DNA from 3 places in the Pseudarthrobacter sp. NPDC058196 genome. Region 1 is predicted to be linked to each of the others. Evidence: riboswitches for the same ligand, from Rfam matches in the RefSeq annotation. Region 1 holds a riboswitch; each other region holds the start of a gene.
What was found. A riboswitch is a leader RNA that binds a small molecule or an ion and turns the genes downstream of it on or off. The one in region 1 is predicted to bind cyclic di-AMP.

Region 1 (5,883 bases):
CCCCGCGGCATTACCCGCCGACGACACGACAGCCACCGCCTCCACAGAAACGGCAGCATCATGACCTCCACCATTTCACCGGCAGGCGCCGGATCAGCCACCGAATCAACCGCCGGTCCACAGCACCCTTCAGGTGCCGCTGTCTCCACGGCGGGCCCGGCACAGCCTGGGCCGCGCTGGGCCCGCTACGCCTTCGGCGGGCAGCCCCGCTGGGTGCGGCCCTCAGCCGCCGGCCTCCTCGTGGCCACGGCAATCCTGTACCTCTGGAACCTGGCCGCCACCGGCTACGGAAACTCCTTCTATGCCGCTGCCATCCAGGCGGGCACCAAGGACTGGACGGCGTTCCTCTTCGGCTCGCTCGACGCCGGAAACGCCATCACCGTGGACAAGCCGCCCGCCGCGCTCTGGATCCCGGCCCTCGCCGGCCGCATCTTCGGCTTCTCTTCACTGAGCATGCTGGTGCCTGAAGCGCTCATGGGAGTGGCCGCCGTCGGCTTCCTGTACCTCGCCGTAAAGCGGGTTTCCGGTCCGGCGGCAGGCCTCCTGGCCGGTGGCGCCCTGGCGCTGACGCCCGTAGCGGCGCTGATGTTCAAATTCAACAACCCGGACGCCATGCTCACCCTCTGCCTGGTGCTGGCGGCGTACTTCACCACCCGGGCCATCGAACGGGCCGGATGGAAGTGGCTGGTCGCCGCGGGTGCGGTGATAGGCCTGGCGTTCCTCAGCAAGATGCTGCAGGGCTTCCTGGTGGTTCCCGCGCTTGGACTTGCCTACCTGTGGGCAGCCCCCACCCCGCTGGGACGCCGCCTGGTCCACCTGCTCGGCGCGCTGGGCGGGATCATCGTGGTGGCCGGCAGCTACGTCGCCCTTTTCCAACTGACGCCGGCCTCGGAACGGCCGTACATGGCCGGGTCCACCACCAACAGCTTCCTGGAACTGACCTTCGGCTACAACGGCCTGGCCCGCATCACCGGTTCGGGTGAAGGAATGCCCGGAGGCGGAGCCGGCGGCCCGGGCGGCGGTGCGGCGGGCGGCTTCGGCGGCGGAAACGCCGGATTCGGCGGCGCGGCCGGCCTGCTGCGGATGTTCGGGACCAGCTTCGGCGGCGAGGTGGCCTGGCTGCTGCCTGCCGCCCTGGTGCTGCTGGTGGCGGGCTTGTGGTTTACCCGCCGCGAAGCGCGCACGTCCCGGAGCCGTGCGGCCCTGATCCTGTGGGGCGGCTGGCTGCTGGTCACGGCGGGCGTCTTCAGCTTCATGAGCGGTATCGTCCACCCCTACTACTCGGTGGCACTGGCACCGGCCATCGCGGCGCTGGTGGGCATCGGCGCGGTTGAACTCTGGCGGGGCCGCGCATACTGGCCGGCACGGATCACCCTCGCCGTCGTGGTCCTGGGCACCTCCATCTGGTCATCGGTGCTGCTGGGCCGCGACACGTCCTGGCTGCCGTGGTTGCGCATCGGCACCATCGTCCTCGGTGTCCTCGCGGCCGCCGCCATCCTCCTCCGCCTTGACGGCAAGGGCGCTGCGGGACGGTTCCGGCACTCCGGGACGGCCGCCGTCGTCGTTCTCTCCTTGCTTGCCGGGGGCCTTGGAACGGCTGCCTGGACCCTGGCCACCGCCGCGGCCGCCCACACGGGATCCATCCCGACGTCGGGGCCCGCAGGTTCCTCAACGGGCGGTTTTGGCAACAGGGCTGCCGGGTTCCGGGACGACGCCGCGCTCCGTGGCGACCGGACCGACGGCACGGATGCGGCCGCTGGTGCCGGCGGTTTTGACCCCGCGAACGGGGCCGGCGGCCCCACCGGCGCCAACGGCGCCCCTGGCGCCGGCGGGGCCGGGGGTCCCGGCGAAGGCACCGCCGATGCCGCCGTGACCGCACTGCTGGCGGGCACCACCACGAAGTGGTCGGCGATCGTCTCCGGCGCCAGCCAGGCCGCGAGCCTGGAACTGGCCACGAACACCAACGTCATTGCGCTGGGCGGCTGGAACGGCGGTGACCCCTATCCGACACTCGCCGAATTCCAGGCCATGGTGGCCAAGGGTGAAATCGGCTACTTCATCGAAGGCGGCATGGGCGGCGGCATGGGCGGCGGCATGGGCGGCCGGGGCGGCAACTCCGAGGTGGCCGCATGGGTGCAAGCCAACTTCCAGGCCCAAACCGTGGGTAGCTCCACGGTGTACCAACTCAGCAAGTAGGACCCCGTGACCAGCTATTACCCAGCCCCGGTGCAGGCTCCCCCCGCTCCCGCTGCCCCCGGCCCTGCTGCTGCCGCGGCGCGCGTGTGGCGGGATCCCCTGGCCCTCCGGCACCGGCTGGAACTGGCAGCCGTGCTGGCAGCCACCGCCGCGCTGTACCTGTGGAACCTCGGGGCATCCGGCTGGGCCAACGCTTTCTACTCCGCCGCCGCCCAGGCCGGATCGCAGGACTGGGCGGCATGGTTCTTCGGCTCCTCGGACGCCGCCAACTCCATCACGGTGGACAAGCCGCCGGCGTCCCTGTGGATCATGGGGCTCTCGGTCCGGATTTTCGGCCTGAGCTCCTGGAGCATCCTGGTTCCTGAGGCCCTGATGGGCGTCGGCACCGCCTGGCTGCTGTACCTGGCCGTCCGGCGGGCGGCGGCACCGGCCACCGGTGACCCGCGGCTCGCCCACCGGGCAGGCCTGCTCGCCGCCGTGGTGCTTGCCCTGACGCCGGTGGCCACCCTGATGTTCCGGTTCAACAACCCGGATGCCCTGCTGGTGCTGCTCATGACCGCCGCCGGCTACGCGGTGCTCCGCTCCGTCCAGGACGACCGGCTGCGCTGGCTCCTGCTGGCAGGGGTATTCCTGGGCTTCGGGTTCCTTGCCAAGCAGCTGCAGGTCCTGCTGGTGGTTCCCGGGTTTGCGCTCGCCTACCTGGTTGCGGCCCCGGCCAAGCTGGGCAGGCGGGTGCTGCACCTGCTCGCCACCGGTGCCGCGATGCTTGCCGCGGCCGGCTGGTGGCTGGCCGTCGTCGAGCTCACCCCGGCCGCGGACCGTCCGTTCATTGGCGGTTCGCAGGACAACTCCATCCTGGAACTGACCCTCGGCTACAACGGCCTGGGCCGGTTGACAGGCGACGAGACAGGGAGCGTGGGCGGCGGCAACGGTTGGGGCGTTCCCGGCCTGCTGCGGATGTTCAACAGCGAATTCGGCGGCCAGATCGCCTGGCTGCTGCCCTCCGCCCTGATCCTTGCCGCCGGCCTGCTGTGGGTCGGACGCCGGGCGCCGCGGACTGACGCAGTCCGCGCTTCGGTGCTCATCTGGGGTTCCTGGGTCCTGGTGACCGGCCTGGTCTTCAGTTTCATGGCCGGCATCATCCACCCCTACTACGCAGTGGCATTGGCGCCGGGGATCGCAGCCCTGGCCGGCCTGGGCCCGGTCCTCCTCTGGCAGCACCGGCGGCAGGCCGCCGCGGCGGTCTTCTTGGCCGCAGCAGTGGCCGCGGCAGCCCTGATGGCCTGGACCTTACTGGGAACCACGTCCGCCTACGGCCCGTGGCTGCGCTGGGTGGTGCTGGCGGCAGGCCTGGCGGCCGCGGCAGGAATGGCGGTGAACAGGTTCGTCCGCCTGCGCTCCGTCCAACGGACGACGACGGCGCTCGCCATCGCGGCATCGCTCGCCGGACCGATGGCCTTCTCCCTCTCGACGGCGGCGACGGCGCACAGCGGGGCCATTGTCAGCGCCGGGCCGGCGACGTCATTCGGCGGCCCGGGCGGGTTCGGCGGAAACCGGACCGGCGGGCTCGGCGCGGGCGGCAATGCCCGGCAGTTCAGCGGCCAGGCCGGACAAGGCCAAACCGGCGCAGGGCAGGGTGCCGGCCAAGCCGGCGCAAGGCAGGGCGGCCCCGGTGCCGGCGGTGGCCGTGGCGGCGGGATGGGCGGCCTCCTGGGTGCGCCCACGCCGTCGGCCGGGCTCGTGGCCGCGCTCAAGGACGGCGCCTCAAACTACACGTGGGCCGCGGCGGTGGTCGGTTCGAACAACGCCGCAGGCTACCAACTGGCCACGGAATTGCCGGTGATGGCCGTGGGCGGCTTCAACGGCACCGACCCCTCTCCCACGCTGGAACAGTTCCAGGCGCTGGTAGCCCAAGGCAAGATCCACTACTTCATTGCCGGCGGGACCATGATGTCCGGCAGCGGTTCGGACGCCTCCACCCGGATTGCGCAATGGGTGGCGTCTACCTTCCAGTCGGAAAACATTGGCGGGACCACGGTCTACGTCCTCGCGGGATGATCGACCCCTGGGGGCCGGCCTTGCGGCAAATCGACGCGCCAGGAGTCGTGACTTCCGTTACCTAAATGTGACTAATGCGCGATCTTCCTGTACCGTCGATTGGGTGCGGTCCCCGTTCGGGCCGCATATCCCGGGTTGACGCCAAGCTCTGCCGCTTCCCGGATTCCGCTTGAGCAACGGCAGAGGCGGGGGACCCACCGTCCCGGGCAATGATTGCCCTTGGGGTTAAGCCAGCACGTGTTTTTTCCGTGCGGCCGGATGCCCTCATCCGAACCCGACAGCTAACTCCGCAGGTGTGAGAGGCGATCAATCATGTCTAAATCCATGGCAAAACCATGCCTGCAAGACAAGGCAAAACACCGGGCCAAACCCCAGCCCGCCAAAAAGACCACCGTGGGCCGCCGTGCTGCGATCCTTGCGGCATCGTGCGCGGTGCTGGTTGGCGTTGGCGCGGCAGGCCAGGCGACCACCAGCATGACCCAGGCGTCGTCCACCGGATCAAGCCCTTCCAGCTCCGCTGCTGATGCCCAAATGAGCATCGAGAAGAGCGAAATCCGCTCAAACCCGGCCGCGAACCCCGCTCCTTCCGCCATCAGCGTGGCACCGCAGGCAGCGGAGCCGGCCCCGGCACCCGCACCCGCCGCCCCCGCCGCCCCCGCCGCTGAAGCACCCGCCCCGGCGCCGGCCCCCGCACCTGCGCCTGCTCCCGCCGTCGCGGTTAACGATCCTGCGGGCGCCCAAGCCTATGCCGCCAGCCAGCTGTCCTCCTTTGGCTGGGGACCGGACCAGATGCAGTGCCTCCAGACGCTGTGGACCAAGGAATCCGATTGGACCACCACGGCCACCAACGCCAGCAGCGGCGCGTACGGCATCGTCCAGTCGCTGCCGGCGGAGAAGATGGCCAGCGCAGGCGCCGACTACCTGACCAACTACCGCACCCAGATCAACTGGGGCCTGGACTACATCAAGAAGAGCTACGCCTCGCCCTGCGGTGCGTTGAACTTCCACCTGGCACACAACTGGTACTAGGCAGCACCGGGCACCACTGCCCCAACGCACACCGCGGGCCGCATCATGATGATGCGGCCCGCGGTTTCGCGTTAACCGGCGTCCCGCACCTCGCCCTGCCCGGAGTTCCGCCAGGGGATGTACTGGACGGCCCACTTGTTGCCGTCCGGATCAGCGAAGTACAGGAAGTGGCCCCACTGCTGCACGTCCACGTCGCTGACCTCCACGCCGTTACCCTTGAGCTGGCGGTGGGCAGCCTCGATGTCGGTGACCACCAGCTGCAGGTTGGATCCGGTGCCGGGCGGAGCATCGGTGAGCCCTTCGCCGATGCAGATGGAGCAGGCGGAGCCGGGCGGCGTCAACTGCACGAACCGGATCGACTCCGACGGGCGTTCGTCGTAATCGGCGTTGAAGCCAACCTTGTTGACATAGAAATCCTTAGCACGGTCCACATCGGATACCGGGACAAAGACAAGTTCGAGTTTCCAGTCCATCCGCACAGGCTAGCGGCGGGAACCGGCTCGGAAAAGGGTGGGGCGCTACCCGGCAATTCCGTAGAGGCGGTCGCCGGCGTCGCCGAGGCCGGGAACAATGTAGGACTTCTCGTTGAGCTTCTCGTCG
Region 2 (5,883 bases), on a different contig from region 1:
CACGCCCTAGCATCCCGGCCGGACCCGCCCGGTTTGGGTGCCGTGCTAGTCCGCGGCGTCCTGGCCGGCCAGCAGTTCATCGGTGGCGGGGTCGGGCTCGCCGTCGAAATATTGGGCCAGGACCGTCTTGAACACTGTTTCCCCGGGCGCGGCCCGGAGAAACAGCGTCATGGACGAGCGGAGCTTTTGCGCATCGATTCCGCCAAGGATGTCCGCCGCCGAACGGCCGGCATGGGTAGTCAAAGCCAGGGCGCACTCAAGAAGGCGCGGGCCCAGGACGGGGTGGTCCAGGTAGGCGCGGGCCTCCGCCAGGGACGAGATGGCGTAGGTGCGTGATGTGGCGCTCTGCCCCAGCCCGGCAACCTGGGGAAAAATGAACCACATCCAATGGCCGGTCTTGTTGCCGAGTTGCAGTTCGCCCAGCGCGTGCCCGTAGGTGCCCCCACTGTCTTGGGCGGCGACGAATCGTTCCAGGTCAACCGGCTCACTCATGGGGTCTCCTCTGTGGGTTGCGGGTCACTGCGTCAACTCTTGTTCCAGGAGGCCTGCTGCCGCTTGGAGCCGGGGTTCCGGGTCTTCGCGCCACCGCGCCAGGACGGCGGCGGCCCGCTGGCGGTCGCGGTCGCCCAGGCCGGCCAGCAGGGGCACGAGGACGTCGGAGACCAGCGGCGCGGCCAGGTCGGCCGCCTGGGCCGAGCGCAGGAAGCCCTCCAACCGGGTCAGGTCCGAATGCCGCAGCAGCTGCACCTTTGTTTGCAGGAGGACGACGGCGGCGAGGCGGCGTTCGAAGACCGGCCAGGAGCCGGGTTTCGGCTGGCCCCACAGGGCGGAGGCCAGCATGACCGTGGTGTCGTGGCCCATGTCCTTGAACTTCCGGAGGGCGTCCCGGACGGTGCCGCGGACTGCGCCGATCGAAGACCCGTAGGAGGCCATGGCTCCGCCCAGCCGGTAGCCCACCTCGTCGGCCCGGTACCAGGCTCCCTCGTTCCGGAGGGTCCGGTCGATGAATTCAGCAGCAGCCGCGACGTCGGACACCTCGGTCACCGCCCCCGTCCCGCAGACGCATGAAGGATACAGAAGGGGGTCCAGGGCCGCGCCTCGAGCCTGCCGTCCGCGATGGGCTCGCCGCAGACCACGCAGGTTCCATAGGTGCCGTTGGCCAGCCGGGCCAGGGCTGCCTCCACCTGGTCCAAGCCGGCTGAACTCTGCCTCAACAATGCCGACGCCTGCGACAGTTCGAAGGCGATCGTGGCGCCCTCGGGATCGTGTTCGTCATCGACGTTGGAGTCCTGCCGGGCCGAGTTGGCCGCGTCGATATCGGCCCGCAGCGCCGGCAACAGTGCCAGCCGCCGGGCCCGTTCCTCTTCGAGCAGCACCCTGAACCGTTCGAAATCTGGCATGCCGAAAGCCTAGCGCGTCAGTCAGTACCAGTTCAGGGCGACAGAATGGCTCCAGGCGCCGCAGGGGGACCCGTAGCGGTCGCGGATGTAGCCAAGCCCCCAGTCGATTTGCGTCCGGTAGCTGGTCAGCCAGTCGCTTCCGGCGCTGGCGTACTTGCCCGGCGGCAGGGCCTGGGCTATGCCATAGGCCCCGGAGGAGGCGTTCGTGGCGGTGGTCAGCCAGCCGGATTCCTTGGTCCACAGCTGGGACAGGCATTGGAACTGGTCGGGGCCCCAGCCGAAGGCGCCCAGGCGTCCGGAGGCATAGGCCTTGGCGCCGGCCGGATCGTTGACGGCACCGCCGGGGACGGAAGGAACGACGACGGGCGGCGGGCTGGGCACGGCAGGCTGCGGCGGATTTCCGGGGATCGGGTCGGCCGGCGGGGCCGGGTTCGCTGCGTTGCCGGCCGGAGCGGCGGGCGCGGGTTTGGGCTGCCGCGCTGCGGCTGCGGCGGCCTGCGCCGCGGCTTCGGCCTGCTGGCGGGCCTGCTCCGCCGCAGCGGCCCGCTTGGCCTCCTGGGCCGCTTCATAGGCGGCCAGCGCCGCCTGGCCCTGGCGGTACTCTCCCTCGAGTGCCGCCGTCGTTCCCTTCAGCGAGGCCAGCTGGGCGGTCAACTCGGTGCTGTGCTGCTGTTCGTCACTGACCTGCCGGGCGAGTGCGTCCTGGGCGGAGCGGGCTGCATCCAGTTTGGCTTTTGCTTCCCGGGACAAGCGTTCGCGCTCATCGCGGGCCGCTTTTTCCTGTTCTGCCAGTGACGCGGCAACTTTTCCGGCGGCAGCAGCTTTGTCCACCAAGGCCGCAGTCTTGTCGCCCACCAGCTGGACGAGGTTGAGCCCCTGGACGCTGTTCTTCTCCAGGGCATCAAGGGCAACGAAGAACCCGGCATTGGTCCCGCCCGTCTTGTACGACTGGACGGCAAGGGCGCCGATTTCCTTGCGATGCCGGGCCAGTTCGTCGTTGGCGCGGGCGGCCTGGGCGGACAATGCGTCCAGCCTCGTCGATGCCGATTGCAGCTCGGCATCTGCTGCGGCGTAGTCAGCCGCTGCCCGGACCGCAGTATCACCGGCGGCTTCCGATTGGGTCTGGAGGCCGCTCAGCAGCCCGTTGATGGTGGTGATCTCCGCCGCTTTCGCCGCCTCGGAAGACTGCGCCTGCTGCACATCAGCCCAGGACGGATATCCGCCGGGCGGTGGAGGCTCGTCCGCAGAAGCAGGCAAAACCGTAGCCGCTGCCACTGCGATGGCGAGCAATCCCGCCAACAGCGGGGACTTGGGCGTAGTCACGAACAGGGGCATAGTCCCGAAGCATACCTGCGACACACCGGTGCGGAAAGGCGGCCGTGCCCGCTTTGTGACCGAATGGGGCTGCCCCGGTCCGACCGCAGTCCGGCGCGGACGGAACGGACACATCCAATCGTTGGTTGAATACGAGAGGGAAAGCTCGTATGTTACCGAAACGTGACAATTGGAGTGTCGGCGGGTTATGGTCTTCTGGTGTCCCTCCCCAAACGGGACATTCCCATCAGTTTGCCGAGCCCTGCCGCTGATACCGGGATTCAATCGCATTCATGCTGGCAGGGACGGGGGAACCAAGTTTCCACGGCCTCTGAGGTCTTGGGGTTAAGTCGGACAGCTCCTCCGCCCACCGCGGAGAGGTGTCCGGCCGGGTATCTCCAACCCGAACCCGACAGCTCACCCCGCAGGCATGGGAGAGGCGATCTACCGTGTCAAAAAATCTCACCACTGCCCGCCACCGCGCGACCCCGGCCCGCTCCATTGCGCTCGAGGGGCTGGCCGTGACGGCCAAGTCACAGGCCCGTTCGTTTGGCCGTCCGGCCCTCGCTGTTGCCGCCGCGTCCGGCATTGCCTTCGGCGTTGGCGCCCCGGCCCACGCGGGCGTGACTGGCGCGGACACCACTGAGCAGGCCAGCGTCCAGGCCGCCGCAGCTCCTGCAACTGCTCCGGCAGCCGCGGCAGCAACCGTCCACACGGTCGTTTCCGGGGACACCCTCGGCGCGATTTCGGCCGCGTACGGAGTCAGCCTCAATGACGTCCTGGCCGCAAACGGCCTGGGATTGTCGTCCATCATCTACCCCGGCGACCAGATCCAGATCCCCGGCGCAGGCTACGTGGCAGCACCTGCCCCGGCGCCGGCAGCGGCCCCCGTCCAGGCGGCAGCCGCCACCGCACCGGCGAACACCGGCATGAACATGTCCTACGCATCCGCCACACCGGTGGCTTCCACCACCGGGACCGGCACCGGCGCTGCCATCCTGGCCTCGGCCTACAGCCAGATCGGCGTGAGCCAGGACTGCACCGCCATGGTCGAAAAGGCCCTCCGCTCCGTCGGCAAGAGCGTCGGCGATCTGGCTCCGACGCAGTTCTTCCAGTACGGCAGCGTGGTCGGGAGCCCGGCACCTGGCGACCTGATCATCACTTCGGGCCACGTAGGCGTTTACGCCGGCAACGGCCAGGTCGTGAGTGGCGGCGTCAACGGCTACACCACGCAGGTGCACTCCATCAGCTGGCTCAGCGGCTACTCCGTGGTCCGCGTGGCCTAGCCTTCGCGCAGCAAAGCCTGCTTCCGACAGGAGGGTGGCAACCGGGTCTCCGGTTGCCACCCTCCTGTCGTTCTGCGGCGGCACTCGTTCCGTGGCGGATCAGGTCCCGCAGAAGGTCCTGTAGGTGCCGAAGTCCGCCGGGGCGCCTTCCATATAGCGTTCCAGTCCGGCCCGCTCGGTGAAAGGATCGGTGACGGCTTGAAGCAGGCGGTGCAATGGGGCCATGTCCCCTTCCGTGCCGGCGGCGAGGGCTTCCTCCACCAGGTGGTTCCGGGGAATGTACGCCGGGTTGACGCTCTCCATCAGCCCTGCGTCGGGTTGCAGTGCCAGCCACCGCTCCGACCAGGCGTCGAAGCCGGACAAATCCATCACCATCCCGCGCACGGGGCGCAGATCGCCGCGGGCCGCCCTGCCGAGGTTCCGGAAGAACAGGGTGTAGTCCACCGGGCCGTCTTTGAGGATGGCCACCACATCGTCAATAACACCGGACGCGGCGTCGTCGCTGACGTTTTCAGCGGCAAGGCCCAGTTTGGTCTTCATGCCGCCGGTCCACGCACTGCTGTACTGTCCGCGGAATCCACCGAGCACCTCTACCGCCGCAGCAACAGCCTTACCTTCGTCTTCGTCGATGAGCGGGAGCATTGCCTCGGCAAGGCGAGCGAGGTTCCATTCCGCAAGGACGGGCTGGTTGGCGTAGGCGTAGCGGCCACTGACATCAATGGAACTGTAGACGGCGGCGGGATTGAAGGCGTCCAGGAATGCACACGGGCCGTAGTCGATGGTTTCCCCTGAGATGGTCATGTTGTCCGTATTCATGACCCCGTGCACGAATCCCGCCAGCATCCATCGGGCCACCAGCCCGGCCTGGGCGGAAACAACGGACGCGAACAGTCCCAGGTAGGGGCTTGGGGCGTCGGCAGCGTGCGGATAGTGCCTGCTGATGGCGTGGTCTGCCAGCCGCTTCAGGAGGTCCACGTTTTCCGTGGCCCGGGCGTACTGGAAACTCCCAACCCTCAGGTGGCTGTGGGCCACCCGTGCCAGGACAGCACCGGGCAGCATGCCCTCACGCCGGACCTGCCGCCCCGTTGCCACGACGGCGAGGGAGCGGGTGGTGGGAATACCCAGGGCGTGCATGGCCTCACTGACAATGTACTCGCGCAGCATGGGCCCGACGACGGCCCGGCCGTCCCCGGCGCGGGCGAAGGGGGTGCGTCCCGAGCCTTTGAGGTGGACGTCCAGCACGCGGCCGCTGCGGTCCCTGATTTCCCCCAGCAGGAGTGCGCGTCCGTCGCCGAGCAATGGCGAGTATCCGCCGAACTGGTGACCGGCGTAGGCCTGCGCCACCGGGGTGGCGCCGGCGGGAACGTGGTTGCCCACAAGGAGGCGGACCCCTTCGGGACTGCGGAGGTATTGCGGGTCAAAGCCAAGGTCTGCTGCGAGCTGTTCATTCAGGACCAGGAGTTCGGGGCCTGGCACTTCCTCGGCCTGCCAGGGAACAGCGAGTTCCGCCAGTTCCCGGGCGAAACGGCCGTCGAAAATGACCGTGGATTCAGCTGCTGCCTTCATGGGTTAACCCTATCGCCGCGGTGGCGCCTGGTGCCCGGCACTGTGCGTTCACGCACTGCCGGCGTCTGCTGCCCCGTCATGCAACCCTTTGGCATAGGCGGCCTGGCCTGCGTGCTGTAGGCAGTCCCCCAGGATACTGACCAAGCGCACCCCAAGGGTTACCGGCGGATCCCAGCGCCTGTCCACCACACGGTCCAGGTCCGGGTCTTCCAGGCCTTCGAGGACCTTTGCGGTCTGTCGGTGGACTGCTTCGCAGTACTCCAGCAGGAGTTCAGCGGATGCCCTGACAGCATCCACCTGGCGGCTGGAGTGGCCGT
Region 3 (5,883 bases), on a different contig from region 1:
CGACGGCGCGGAGCCTGAAGACTAGGCAAGCACTTCCTCCCACACACTAAAGGCGCCGCCCGGGTTCTGAACTGCTCATTACCCCAGGCGGCGCCTTTAGTGTGTGGTGGGACTACTTGCGGAGCTCGCCCACCACGTAGTCGATGCTGGACAGCAGCGCCGAGACGTCGCTGGGCTCGATGGCCACGAAGGTGGCGATGCGCAGCTGGTTGCGGCCCAGCTTCCGGTAGGGCTCGGTGTCCACGATGCCGTTGGCGCGCAGGACCTTAGCCACCGTTGCCGCGTCCACCGACTCGTCAAAGTCGATGGTGGCGATGACGTTGGAGCGCTCCTCCGGGTTGGCCACGAACGGGGTGGCGAACTCGGAGGCCTCAGCCCAGCTGTAGATGCGTCCGGCGGAGTCGGCGGTGCGTGCGGCGGCGAAATCCAGCCCGCCGTTGGCGTTCAGCCACTGGACCTGCGCGTCAAGGGTTACCAGGGTGGACAGCGACGGGGTGTTGTACGTCTGGTTCAGCCGCGAATTTTCGATCGCCGTCTGGAGGTCCAGGAAGTCCGGGATCCAGCGGCCGCTTGCCTTGATGCCGGCAGCGCGCTCCAGTGCGGCGGGCGAGAACAGGCCGAGCCAGAGGCCGCCGTCGGAGGCGAAATTCTTCTGCGGGGCGAAGTAGTAGACGTCGCTTTCGGCAACGTCCACGTCCAGGCCGCCGGCAGCGGAGGTCGCGTCCACCAGGACCAGTGCGCCCTGGTCCGCTCCCGGCACCCGCTTGACCGGGGCCGCGACACCCGTGGAGGTCTCATTCTGCGGCCAGGCATAGACGTCCACGCCGGCTTCAGCCTGCGCTGCGGGGCGCGTGCCCGGCTCGGACTTGATGATCGAGGAAGCTTCCAGGAACGGCGCTTTGTTGGTGGCGGCGGCAAACTTGGAGCCGAACTCGCCGAAGGACAGGTGCTGGGCCTTCTTCGACACGAGACCGAAGCTGGCGATGTCCCAGAACGCCGTGGAGCCGCCAACGCCGAGGACTACTTCGTAGCCCTCGGGAGCCCGGAAGAACTGGCTGAGTCCTTCGCGGACGGAGCCCACCAGGTTCTTGACGGGGGCCTGCCGGTGGGATGTGCCGAGGATGGTCTTCGATGCGGCGGACAGGGCATCAATCTGTTCCGGCCGGACCTTTGAGGGGCCGGCCCCGAACCGCCCGTCCTGGGGCAGGAGGTTGGCGGGAATCGTGATGCTGGTGTCGCTCACAGGTGCTCCATTCGGCGGGGACGAAAGCTGTGGTCCGGGTGGGGGTGGCCGGGAGCCGGCCATGGCTGCAGTGCAAACCTCCCCCAATTCTGCCTGAAGCCCACGGGGTGGCGGGAGCGGGCTGCGCCAATGTCCAGCCAATGAGACGCCATATACGACGCCTCCTATTCGGACTAGATCAAAATAGGCTAAACTTTCCCCGGACTACGTCGCGGGAAGAGGCGATACGGTGGGACAACGCAAGGTACTGCGCTCGAGGAGCTGAGCTGGATGACGGATCTGATCGACACTACGGAGATGTACCTCAGGACCATCCTGGAGCTTGAGGAAGAGAACATCATTGCCCTCCGGGCCCGTATCGCCGAACGCCTGCGCCACTCGGGGCCCACCGTTTCCCAGACCATCGGCCGGATGGAGCGCGACGGCCTGGTCGTCGTCTCCGGTGACAGGCACCTGGAACTGACCGACACGGGCCGCAAGCGGGCCACCGAGGTTATGCGGAAGCACCGGTTGGCCGAGCGGCTGCTGGCCGACGTGATCGGACTGGACTGGGCCTACGTCCATGACGAGGCCTGCCGCTGGGAACACGTCATGAGCGAGCGGGTGGAGCGGCGCATCTACGAGATGCTGGACCACCCCACGGAGTCGCCCTACGGCAACCCCATCCCCGGCCTGGCCGCTTTGGGCGGGCAGCCCGGACTCGGCTTCGGCGACGGCGCCATCAGCCTGGTGGAGGCCATGAAAGCCTATGGGCCCGCGTCCGCAGTGACCATCAGCCGGCTGGCGGAACCGATCCAGGTGGAGCCGGAACTGCTGACCCAGCTCGACGAAGGCGGGATCCGGCCCGGCGCGGCAGTGTCACTGGAACGCGTGGGTGACTACATCTCGGTACGGGTGGCAGGAATCGACGGCGCCCTGGAGCTTCCGCCCGAGGTGGCCGCGCACGTTTTCGTCGCCGTGAACCAGGCCTGACGCCGACCTCCTATACCCCACCCGAGGGGTCCCACACAAAGATAACGGAATTGTTACCTAGGGTCTTAAGCCCCTATAGTGGAACCCAGCGTTGATACTTAAGCGTTACCTGATCCGGAGCCGAGCTCTGCCAGCGGGCCAGGTGTACGAGTCGTTACTGGCAGAGGCGGGGGAACCACAACTGGCAGCGGGGGACTGCCTTGGGGTGAAGTCCGTCAGCAGCAAGCCTCTCCAGTGAAGGATTCTTCCGGGAATACCCCTGTGCAGAAGTTTGCCCATGACGGGCCGGGTCTGTGATCTCTCTGACCCGAATCCGACAGCTAACTCCGCAGGCTATTCCAGAGAGGAACCCTTCTTGACCATGCAGACCTCCCGGGGCCGCCGCCGCGCGGCCGGCCCCCCTGAGGCACCCCGGGTTGTCGAACCCGCCGCTGCGGAGCGCCCCCGCGACCCCCAGCGGGATGCACGCCGCCGCCGAGGTCCGTTCCGGCAAATCACCGACTTTGCTGCGGCCAGCGGCATCGGCCAGAAGGCCGGTATCGCCCTGGCCGCCACCGGCCTGGTGCTGACGGTGACCATGCCCGCCACCGGCCCCGTCATGGCGACGGATGCCGCCGGCACCGCACCCCAGGCTGCCTCCGCAGTCAGCCCCCAGCCCCAGATTTCAGCCGATGTGGGCGCCCAGATCGACTTCAGCCGCTCGGCCGTCGTCACGCAGGCGGACCCCGACGGAAAGCTGAAGCAGCTTCTGAGCGCCCAGTCGGCAGGATCGGTCACCCGGGCCGCTTCTGCCGGAACCCTGGCCGCCCCGCTGGCATCCCTTGTGACCGCGTCGCCCTTCGGCTACCGGGTCAGCCCCATTACCGGGGGCACGGGAGACTTCCACCGCGGACAGGACTTCGTGGCTCAGTGCGGGACGTCCGTCCTGGCTGCCGCAACAGGAACCGTGACCTTCGCCGGCTGGCACCAGTTCGGCGGCGGAAACCGGGTGGTGATCGACCACGGCAACGGCCTGGAGACCACGTACAACCACCTCTCGTCCTTCAACGTCAAGGTGGGACAAACGGTCTCCCGCGGCGAGGTCGTGGCGCTGAGCGGAACCACCGGCGCGTCCACCGGCTGCCACCTGCACTTCGAAGTGCAGGTCAATGGCGAAGTGGTCGATCCGATGGGCTGGCTGTAACCGTATGATTGCGCACTCTCAGATCGCAGTGACTCGCCGTGACCTGAATGTGACATTGAAGCAAAACTGCTGTACCGTCTAACTCGCGTCAACTTTTCCGAAGTTGACGCTCTTGAGTGGATTGCCTAACTCTGCCACCGCTCAAGGTCCGTTCGCATTTCATCGTCTGGCAGGGGCGGGGGAACCAATTTTGGCCTTCTGCATTCCGGAAGGCCTTGGGGTTAAGTCACGAGCTTCCCAGGAAGCAAAGTGGCCGGGTGACTCCCATCCGAATCCGACAGCTCACCTCGCAGGCATTGGGAGAGGCTACCTTCGTGTCTTCACGCCATAATTCTGCGCGCCACCGTGCGCAAACGGTTCGCGCCAACCCCTTGGACGCCGTGTCCAAAGCCGTGAGCGCCAATGCCGGGACCGTGGGCCGCCAGGCTGCCGTTGTGGCAGCGGCTTCAGGCCTCATCCTGAGCATGGGCCTGCCGGCCACCGCAGCTGACACCACCGCCGGCATCTCGGCCTCCACGGAGTCCGGTTCGGCGCAGACCGCCCTTGCTGTCACCGCGGCCCCCACGGCCACCGTTTCCTTCGAGCGTCCGGCGGTCAAGACCACCGCCGCCCCGAAGGTGGAAACGGTGCGTACCCAGTCCACCGCGGCCGCGGACCGCACCGCCACTGCCGCCGGCCAGGAGGCGTCCAAAGCCGGACAGGCAGTAGAGGCCGTTTCCTCCGCAGCCACCTCGGGCATCGCCGCTATCGCCTACACCGGCATCGGCCACCCCTACGTCTGGGGCGGCACCACCCCCAACGGCTGGGACTGCTCCGGGTTCGTCCAGTGGGTCTACGCCCAGGCCGGAATCAGCATCCCCCGCACGAACGCGTGGAGCATCATGACGCCCACCTCCACCCCCCAGCCGGGTGACCTCGTGGTCCAGAACGGTGGCGCACACGTCGGCATCTACGTCGGCAACGGCATGATGATCAGCGCGCTCAACCCGTCGCAGGGCACCATGCTCCACTCGCCCGCAGCCACCGGTACTTCCACGTACTACCACCTGAACAAGTAGTTCTTGGGCTCCACGCTCCAAGGGCTATTTCTTTGCCCAAAGCTTTTTCGCTAGAAACCACATCCCCGTTCGGGACGCGCCGGCGTACCCCCAAGATGCCGGCGCATCCAACCCCCTCGGACAGGCCACCGCGGTCCAGAGGAAAACGAAAGAGAGAACCGATGACGACTCGTGCTACCGCACGGCACCGCGCCGAGGTCACCAAAACCAACTCGATCGCAATCATTGCCAAGGCTGTCAGTGACAACGCCGGCGGCATGGGCCGCCAGGCTGCAGTAATCGCTGCAGCTTCCGGCCTGGTCCTGACCAGCGGCATCGCCGCCAACGCTGCCGACACCAACGTCAAGCGCGACTCCGCTCCGGCATCCGCCATGGAAGTTGAATCCGCAGTCGACGCTCCGATCTCAGCGGCTTCCACCATTGCCATCAGCTTCGAGAAGCCCGCCGTTACCACCACCCCGGCTCCGGCGCCCGAGCCCGAGGTTGCGGTGCAGGAAGCTGCTCCGGCTCCCGTTGCCCAGGCCGTCGCCGCTCCCAAGGTCACCGCCAAGGTTGCAACTGCCGCGGCCACTGCTGCTCCCGCCGCCCAGGTTTCCGCCAGCGGAAAGGGTGCTGCCATCCTCTCCGCTGCCTACGCTCAGCTCGGCGTGCACCAGGACTGCACCATGCTGGTGACCAACGCACTGGCTGCGGTCGGCATCCACTTCCACGACTGGCCCGCCGGTTACCTGTCATTGGGTGACACCGTGCCTGCATCCCAGGCCCAGCCCGGCGACCTGATCTACTACGCCGACGGTGGTGGAGGAATGGCCCACATCGCCGTCTACGCCGGAAACGGCATGGCAGTCCACGGCGGCTTCAACGGCAACGACACCGTTGTGTTCAGCGCCAACGTCGGCTCCGGACCGGTCTTCATCCACGTCCGGTAACCACCACCGCCGCCACACCCGGCGACGCCGGAGATTTGCCCGGAAAGACCCCTGCCACTGCGGCGGGGGTCTTTCCCGCTTAAATCCCGCCATTTGCTGCATCCAGCTCCCCGGCACTGGGGCGGGGGACCGCCTCCGCGTGTGCCGATTACCTGATATTGCATTTCTCTGTTTACTCTTGTGATGTCGATCCATAGCCCGGACATGCCGAGGGCAGCCGGCCCTCGTGCCCCTGACGGGTGCGGCCGTGAAGAGGTACGTGCATGCGCACTCTCGTTCTGAATGCTGGATATGAACCGCTGGCGGTTATCACCTTCCGCCGGGCGCTGGTGCTTGTGCTCACAGGCAAGGCGAGCGTGGTGGCCGAGGGGGACGATCCCGTGGTGGGCCCCACCGACGTCCTGGGCCGCCCGTCCGTGATCCTCCTGAACCGCTACATCCGCCCCCGGTACAACCACTCAACGGCCGTCAGCCGCCGTGGTGTGCTTCGGCGCGACG

Region 2: it holds a riboswitch for cyclic di-AMP, as region 1 does, so the genes downstream of both, ACFVVC_RS00695 (LysM peptidoglycan-binding domain-containing protein) here and ACFVVC_RS20625 (hypothetical protein) in region 1, are expected to answer to the same signal.
Region 3: it holds a riboswitch for cyclic di-AMP, as region 1 does, so the genes downstream of both, ACFVVC_RS15290 (M23 family metallopeptidase) here and ACFVVC_RS20625 (hypothetical protein) in region 1, are expected to answer to the same signal.

The regions. Positions count from the first base shown of each region.
Region 1 is NZ_JBHVVN010000018.1:12,843-18,725, reverse strand. It holds gene ACFVVC_RS20640 (glycosyltransferase) at 1-64, shown strand, start outside; gene ACFVVC_RS20635 (glycosyltransferase family 39 protein) at 61-2,196, shown strand; gene ACFVVC_RS20630 (glycosyltransferase family 39 protein) at 2,203-4,254, shown strand; cyclic di-AMP (ydaO/yuaA leader) riboswitch at 4,401-4,563, shown strand; gene ACFVVC_RS20625 (hypothetical protein) at 4,567-5,283, shown strand; gene ACFVVC_RS20620 (glyoxalase superfamily protein) at 5,355-5,756, opposite strand; gene upp (uracil phosphoribosyltransferase) at 5,802-5,883, opposite strand, start outside.
Region 2 is NZ_JBHVVN010000001.1:143,548-149,430, reverse strand. It holds gene ACFVVC_RS00720 (glucose 1-dehydrogenase) at 1-10, shown strand, start outside; gene ACFVVC_RS00715 (DUF1810 domain-containing protein) at 46-492, opposite strand; gene ACFVVC_RS00710 (DNA alkylation repair protein) at 517-1,044, opposite strand; gene ACFVVC_RS00705 (TraR/DksA family transcriptional regulator) at 1,041-1,400, opposite strand; gene ACFVVC_RS00700 (coiled-coil domain-containing protein) at 1,422-2,723, opposite strand; cyclic di-AMP (ydaO/yuaA leader) riboswitch at 2,971-3,160, shown strand; gene ACFVVC_RS00695 (LysM peptidoglycan-binding domain-containing protein) at 3,164-4,000, shown strand; gene ACFVVC_RS00690 (YdiU family protein) at 4,100-5,566, opposite strand; gene ACFVVC_RS00685 (DUF664 domain-containing protein) at 5,615-5,883, opposite strand, start outside.
Region 3 is NZ_JBHVVN010000010.1:60,436-66,318, forward strand. It holds gene ACFVVC_RS15275 (DUF3027 domain-containing protein) at 1-25, shown strand, start outside; gene serC (phosphoserine transaminase) at 113-1,243, opposite strand; gene ACFVVC_RS15285 (metal-dependent transcriptional regulator) at 1,514-2,215, shown strand; cyclic di-AMP (ydaO/yuaA leader) riboswitch at 2,324-2,566, shown strand; gene ACFVVC_RS15290 (M23 family metallopeptidase) at 2,577-3,398, shown strand; cyclic di-AMP (ydaO/yuaA leader) riboswitch at 3,511-3,708, shown strand; gene ACFVVC_RS15295 (C40 family peptidase) at 3,779-4,456, shown strand; gene ACFVVC_RS15300 (NlpC/P60 family protein) at 4,618-5,385, shown strand; gene ACFVVC_RS15305 (HNH endonuclease) at 5,649-5,883, shown strand, end outside.